DNA from 3 places in the Sphingopyxis sp. NFH-91 genome. Region 2 is predicted to be linked to each of the others. Evidence: predicted binding sites of a transcription regulator. Region 2 holds the regulator's gene; each other region holds the start of a gene.
The links. Region 2 encodes LexA, which represses DNA repair genes until DNA is damaged. Its sites were predicted from a motif close to GTTCCNCNCTTGTTCT; they were not measured.

Region 1 (2,253 bases), on a different contig from region 2:
CCCAGCGCGCGCCCGGACGCCAGCCGCCGCCGCGCGGCACCGAACAGGTGCCGGGATTGTCGTCGACAGGCTCGGGGCAGCGCGGACCAGCCCGCGCCCGATCAGGCGGCGTGCCCGAATGCAACGGTGTCCGTTCTGCCCGGCGCAACCGCTCGATCGGCAGTTGCGGCAGGAAGAGCGAGGCGACCCTGGTCATCGCACGCCTCCAGTTCGAGGGAAAAAGGCGGCCCGCCGCGCTGCCGGACCAGCTCGACATTCCAGCGCCCGCGCCCGACGCCGGGCGAGGCGAGGCGGCCCGACGACAAGATGCCGATGCGCCAGCGGGTCATTGCGAGCGACGGATCGGCGAGCGGGCATTGGCCGTAACGCCGGTACCGGCGATAGAGGATCATCGGCGTGTTGCCCTCGGATGCGGCCAGTTGCAGCCGGCGCGTCGCGGTCTGATCGGCCGCTTTCACTTCGGCAACGACGCAGGCGAGCGAACCATCGCGCAGCGCGTCCTCGCACAGCGCCAGCAGTTCCTTGTCGGTCCTGCCTTGAGCATAGAGCACGCGGTCCGGACCGAGCCCCGCCTGTTCGAGACCGGGGGCATAGAGATCGAACCGCGTGAGCGCCCAGAGCGCCGACACGTCGGGCGCCGCCGCGAAGCGCGACGCGATTCCAGCCGCGAAGAGCGTTGCCGCAGCGTCGTCGCTCCAGCTTGCCGAGGCGCCCGCGACCTCATGCAGGCCTGCGCCATCGAGCCCGCCGCCAGCGAGAAGATGATCGACCGGCCCGACGCCGAACGGCAGGACCGGCCCGCGCGAGGCGGCTGCACGCGCCACCGCCGCGCGAAGCACGTCGATATCTCTGGCACTTGGCCGAGGTGCAGATTGGGGCGTCGTGCTCATGGGAATATCGACTCAAATGTTCCCTTTATGTTCCACCGAGTCAAAGGGCGCGTCAAGCGGGCCGCGACGAACCGCCGGGAATCGGTGTGCGCCTTCCGCTCAGCCTCTGTAAAAGCGCAACAAATTGGGCTCATGATCGTGACGGCTGCGTCGTGCTGACGGAACGAGGATCGCCGCCAAAGCATTGGAAGACCGGTGACGGACCTATTGCGAGGCGAATCATGCGCGAGAAGCACAGCCGCTATTCCACCGTCTCGATCGTCCTGCACTGGACGATCGCCATCCTGATCATCGCCAATGCCACCTTTGGCGGCTGGATGGAGGACGCCTCGGACAGCGAGAAACTCGGCTATTATCAGCTGCACAAATCGGTCGGGATCACGATCCTCGCGCTCAGCCTTATCCGGCTCGGCTGGCGCTTCGGCCATCCCTGGCCGGCCTTCCCCGGCGGCATGCCGTCATGGGAACGGCTGCTCGCGCGCACGACCCATATCCTCTTTTATGTGCTGATGATCGGCGCCCCGCTTCTCGGCTGGGCCGCAGCGTCGGCGGGCGGCGCGCCCGAAGTGCCGCTTTACGGCGCCGTGCCCGCACCCAATCTTCCGCTACCGCTGAATGAGGATCTCGCGGAAGAGCTCGGCGACATACACAAGCTGATGGTGAAGGCCATTTACGTCGTGCTTGGGCTGCATGTTCTCGGCGCGCTCAAGCATCATTTTTTCGACAAGGACGAAGTGCTTCACCGGATGCTGCCGCTGTTTCGCAATCCGCGCGGCTGACACGCGTCGGCGTCACGGCATGCTGTCGTCGCGGCTGAGCAGGCCCAGGGTGCGCTCATCGCGCTCGCCGCCGAACCAGCGGATGAGCGCGGCGGAGAAGAGCGGCCGCCGGCTCACGGCCTCGAACAACGTCAGCGACGAACGCAGCTTGACGGTGTCGACCTCGCCGAAGACCGCCACCGGGTCGCTTGCGGGCAGGTCCTGGATCGCCTCGACGCATTCGGCATAGCGCGCGCCGAGAAGCGGATGGGCCAGATAGGCCCGCGCCTCATCGGCTCCCGCGAGACCGTAGAGCTTCGACGTCGCGCTTCGGCCAAGGCCTGCCAGCTGCGGGAATATGAACCACATCCAGTGCGAGCACTTCTTGCCGCGGCGAATCTCGCCGAGCGCGCGCGCATAGATTTGCTCCTGCGCCGTCACGAACAGGTCGAGCCCCTCTTCGTTTGTCATAAGGCAAGAGCGCCTTGCGCAGGGGGCTTGCCATATACCTGCGTGACCTCAAGGCTGCCTTCGGGAAGCCATTTCAATATGTCCTCGGCCGGAACGCGCGGATCGAGCCAGGCGGCCCATTGATCGCGTGGCAG
Region 2 (2,253 bases):
ACAGGCGACGAACTGGTCGCGCCCGGGCGTGCGCTCGCGCCCGGCCAGATACCCGACAGCAACGGCACCATGCTCGCCGCGATGCTCGCCGCCGAACCCGCGGACGTCACGCTGCCACTGCGCGCGCGCGACGATCGCGGCGTTCTCGCCAATATATTGGGCGATATGGCGCGGCGGCACGATGTCATCGTTACCGTTGGCGGCGCGTCGGTGGGCGATCACGACCATGTCCGCGGCGCGCTCGACGATGCGGGCGGGCTGCTCGATTTCTGGAAGATCGCGATGCGCCCCGGCAAGCCGCTGATCGCCGGCCGGATCGGCGATGCGATCCTGCTCGGCCTGCCGGGTAATCCGTCGTCGGCGTTCGTGACCGCGACGCTCTTTGTGCTACCGCTCGTCCGCCACCTTGCCGGGGCGGCCGCGCCGCTGCCGGTGTTGGAAAAGGCGCCACTCGCGGTTCCACTCGGCCCCGGCGGGGCAAGGCGCGATTATTTGCGCGCGCGCCTCGACAAGGGGCTGCTCACCCCCTGCGACGGACAGGACAGCGGCCAGACGCAACCGCTGATCTCCGCCAACGCGCTGATCGTCCGCGATATCGGCGCGGCACCCCGCGCGGCGGGGGAGCTTGCAAGCTATATCGCGATCGCTTGACAAGTTCCGGTCTGTTCCACTATCGTTCCCCTTATGTCCGGCAACGCCATCATGGAGAACGACCGATGTTGACCGCGAAGCAGCATGAACTGCTCCACTTCATCCAGGAACGGCTCGACGCCAGCGGCATCTCGCCGTCGTTCGAGGAAATGAAGGAGGCGCTGGGCCTCAAGTCGAAATCGGGCATCCACCGGCTGATCAGTGCGCTGGAGGAGCGCGGCTTCCTGCGCCGCCTGCCCAATCGTGCGCGCGCGCTCGAAGTGTTGAAGCTGCCCGACGCGGCCAAACCCAAAACACGGAGCGAAAGCGACAATGTGGTGCCGCTGCGCAAGCCCGCACCGGCGCTGAAGCCCATCGCCGCGAACGACATTATCGAAGTGCCGCTGCACGGCAAGATTGCAGCGGGCGTCCCGATCGAGGCGTTCGAGGATTATAACCGGCTCGCCGTTCCCGCCGCGTTGCTCGGCGCGGGCGAACATTATGCGCTCGAAGTATCGGGCGACTCGATGGTCGAGGCGGGGATTTTCGACGGCGATTATGCGCTGATCCAGAAGGCTAGTACCGCGCGCGAGGGCGATATCGTCGTCGCGCTCGTCGACGGACAGGACGCAACGCTCAAATATTTCCACCGCGAAGGCCGGATGGTGCGCCTCGATCCCGCCAACAGCGCCTATGAACCGCAGCGTTACGAAGCCGATCGCGTTATGGTGCAAGGTCGGCTGTCGGGACTGCTTCGTCGTTACCACTAAGCTCGTGCGGGCGACGCCATGGATGCGTATCGCCCGCGCGCAGCGCCGAAACGAGCCGCGGCTTTGTGCCCAGATAGAGCACAAGGCCGCCGCTTTGTTCCAGCGTATCGCGGTCGATCGTCAGCCAGCGCGCGACGCATTCGCGCGGTAGCCAGCGTTCGCTGATGACCACATCGGCGGCGGCGCAGGCGGCCGCCATCTCCTCACCCGCGATCCGGTCGCGCCGTGCGCGGCGAGGATGACGCGCGGCGCATCGCCTCTGCCCTGTGTCCAGCGGCAGAAATCGCGATTGCAATCGACATGGTCGAGATCGCCGAGCGCAACGAGCGGCGTGTCGATCCCCGCCGCTTCGGCCATCGCGTCGCGTACGAAATCGCCGGCACGATCGCGCAGCATGGCATAGCCGCCGCCCGGCACGGCGGCCGCGATATGCCGCCCGTCGCCGGTCACGAGCAGGTCGGGGCGCGGCTGTGCGAGCAGCACCGCCATCCCCGCCATGGCGCAAAGAAGCCCGATCCATTGCGCCGCGGTCGGCAAAGCGACCCACAGCGCGATCCCCGCGCCGAAGGCCACGGGAAGCCAGAGCGGCAGCCGCTCGCACTCGGTCTCCAGGCGCCTCTCGAGCGCCGCCGGCAAGGCGCCGAACCATGAAAGCGTTTGCGCGGCAATGGGCGTTTGAAGCGTGCTTGTCGCCATGCTAGGGGCAGCCCCGAAATCCGCCGCGGTCCCTGTTCGCGGCCGGCAGCCTGAGTGAAAGAGGCCAGAGTGGCAACCGAAAACAAAACCGAATTGGCAAAAGCGACCCCCGAAGCGACGGGCGCCGCCGTCGTCACCCGCTTCGCCCCCTCTCCCA
Region 3 (2,253 bases), on a different contig from region 2:
GTCGGTGCCGCCAAAGCGGTTCTTCACCGCGCGCAGGATGCGATATTGGTGGCTGCGCTCGCCCTCGAACGCCAGCACCGTATCGACCATATGTTCCAGCACGCGCGGACCTGCGATCGTGCCATCCTTGGTGACATGCCCGACGAGGACGATCGCCGCGCCGCCGTCCTTGGCATAGCGGATCAGTTCCTGCGCGCTCGCGCGGACCTGACTCACCGTTCCCGGCGCGCTGTCGATGAGGTCGCTGTGCATCGTCTGGATCGAATCGATGACGACGAAATCGGCGTCGCGGCTGTCGAGCGTCGCCAATATGTCGCGCACCGACGTCGCGCTCGCCAGCGCGACCGGCGCATCGCCGAGCCCCAGCCGCTGCGCGCGCAGCCGCACCTGACCCGCCGCTTCCTCGCCGCTGATATAGACGACCGACTTGCCCGCCTTCGCGAGCCGCCCGGCCGCTTGCAACAACAAGGTCGACTTGCCGATCCCCGGATCGCCGCCGATCAGCGTAGCCGATCCGGCGACGAAGCCGCCGCCGAGCGCCCGGTCGAATTCGGCGATGCCGCACAGCATCCGCTCCGGCATCGGGCTATGCTCGCCCAGCGTCTCGAGCGCCAGCGAACGGCCGCCTTTCGACAGGTCGTGCTTGGCTGAAAAGACGGTTTCGCTCGCCTCTTCGACCAGGGTATTCCACTCGCCGCAATCGGCGCATTGCCCCTGCCACCGGTACGAGACCGACCCGCAATTCTGGCAGACATATTGACGCTTAGCTTTGGCCATGCGGCTCGCATAATCGGAACAAAGATGGAACGCCAGCGCTTTCCTCTCGGTCATTGCGAGGAGCGTAGCGACGCGGCAATCTCCCGCTCTCGACTTTGCGCAAGGCGATGGCTGGAGATTGCTTCGCTTCGCTCGCAATGACGATCAAACCCCTTTACGGCAGCTTCAAACCCGAATCACCTTCGCACAGGAAAGCTCCGCGCCATGAAATTCTTCGCCGACACTGCCGAAATCGCCGACATCAAGGAACTGGCCGCAACGGGATTGCTCGATGGCGTCACCACCAACCCGTCGCTGATCGCCAAGTCGGGCCGAGACTTCAAGGAAGTGACGAAGGAAATCTGCGCACTCGTCGATGGCCCGGTCTCGGCGGAAGTCGTCGCGCTCGACCATGAAACGATGATGAAGGAGGCCGAGATCCTCCGCAAGATCGCCGACAATGTCTGCATCAAGGTGCCGCTGACGATCGACGGGCTCAAGACCTGCAAGGCGCTGACCGGCGACGGCACGATGGTCAATGTCACGCTCTGCTTCTCGGCGACGCAGGCGCTGCTCGCGGCAAAGGCGGGCGCGACCTTCGTTTCGCCCTTCGTCGGTCGCCACGACGACAATGGTTTCGACGGCATGCAGTTGATCGCCGACATCCGGCTGATCTACGACAATTATGCGTTCGAGACCGAAATCCTGGTCGCGAGCGTGCGCCACGGCATCCATGTCCTCGAAGCCGCCAAGATCGGCGCCGATGTGATGACCGCGCCGCCGTCGGTCATCAGGGGATTGTTCAAGCATGTCCTGACCGAAAAGGGCATCGAAGGCTTCCTGGCCGACTGGGCCAAGACCGGGCAGTCGATCTGACCCCTACAAAACCCAAAACAGTCGTGTGTCCCCGCGAAGGCGGGGATCCATCTCCCGCCGGCTCAAAATGGCACCTTCCGGAGATGGGCTCCCGCCTTCGCGGGAGCACACCGTTATTTGGCTCAGCTTTCCAGTTGACGTAAACGTCAACCTCCCGCGATACTCGTCCGAAAGGGAGAGATTCGCGATGACCGACACCACCATTCTTACCGAACGCCGCGGCCATGTGCTGATCGTCACGATCAACCGCCCCGAGGTGCGCAACGCGGTCAACGCCGCGGTCCACGTCGGCATCGGCACCGCGCTCGAAACCGCCGAGAACGACCCCGAAATCCGCGCCGTCGTCATCACCGGCGCGGGCGACAAGAGCTTTTGCGCCGGCGCCGACCTCGTCGCCCTGTCGCGCGGCGAGAGCCTCGCGCCGTCGGACCCCGATCAGCTTGCATGGGGCTTCGCGGGCATGGTGTCGCACCCGATCTCGAAGCCGATCATTGCCGCGGTCAACGGCTTCGCTTTCGGCGGCGGCTGCGAGATCGCGCTGATGAGCGACATCATCGTCGCTGCCGAGCACGCCCAATTCGGCCTGCCCGAAGTCAAGGTCGGGCTGTTCGCCGCTGCGGG

Region 1: a site for LexA is predicted at 909-924, ahead of L0963_RS17340 (ImuA family protein). Genes of this name have one in related genera too.
Region 3: a site for LexA is predicted at 793-808, ahead of radA (DNA repair protein RadA). Genes of this name have one in related genera too.

What each region holds. Positions count from the first base shown of each region.
Region 1 is NZ_JACBGA010000010.1:14,451-16,703, forward strand. Features, by position in the region: gene L0963_RS17335 (DUF6504 family protein) at 1-196, opposite strand, end outside; gene L0963_RS17340 (ImuA family protein) at 102-890, opposite strand; gene L0963_RS17345 (cytochrome b) at 1,112-1,669, shown strand; gene L0963_RS17350 (DUF1810 domain-containing protein) at 1,682-2,119, opposite strand; gene L0963_RS17355 (SOS response-associated peptidase family protein) at 2,116-2,253, opposite strand, start outside.
Region 2 is NZ_JACBGA010000006.1:132,521-134,773, reverse strand. Features, by position in the region: gene L0963_RS14070 (molybdopterin molybdotransferase MoeA) at 1-651, shown strand, start outside; gene lexA (transcriptional repressor LexA) at 717-1,400, shown strand; gene L0963_RS14060 (hypothetical protein) at 1,521-2,096, opposite strand; gene gltX (glutamate--tRNA ligase) at 2,166-2,253, shown strand, end outside.
Region 3 is NZ_JACBGA010000008.1:59,004-61,256, reverse strand. Features, by position in the region: gene radA (DNA repair protein RadA) at 1-777, opposite strand, end outside; gene fsa (fructose-6-phosphate aldolase) at 982-1,632, shown strand; gene L0963_RS16460 (enoyl-CoA hydratase-related protein) at 1,820-2,253, shown strand, end outside.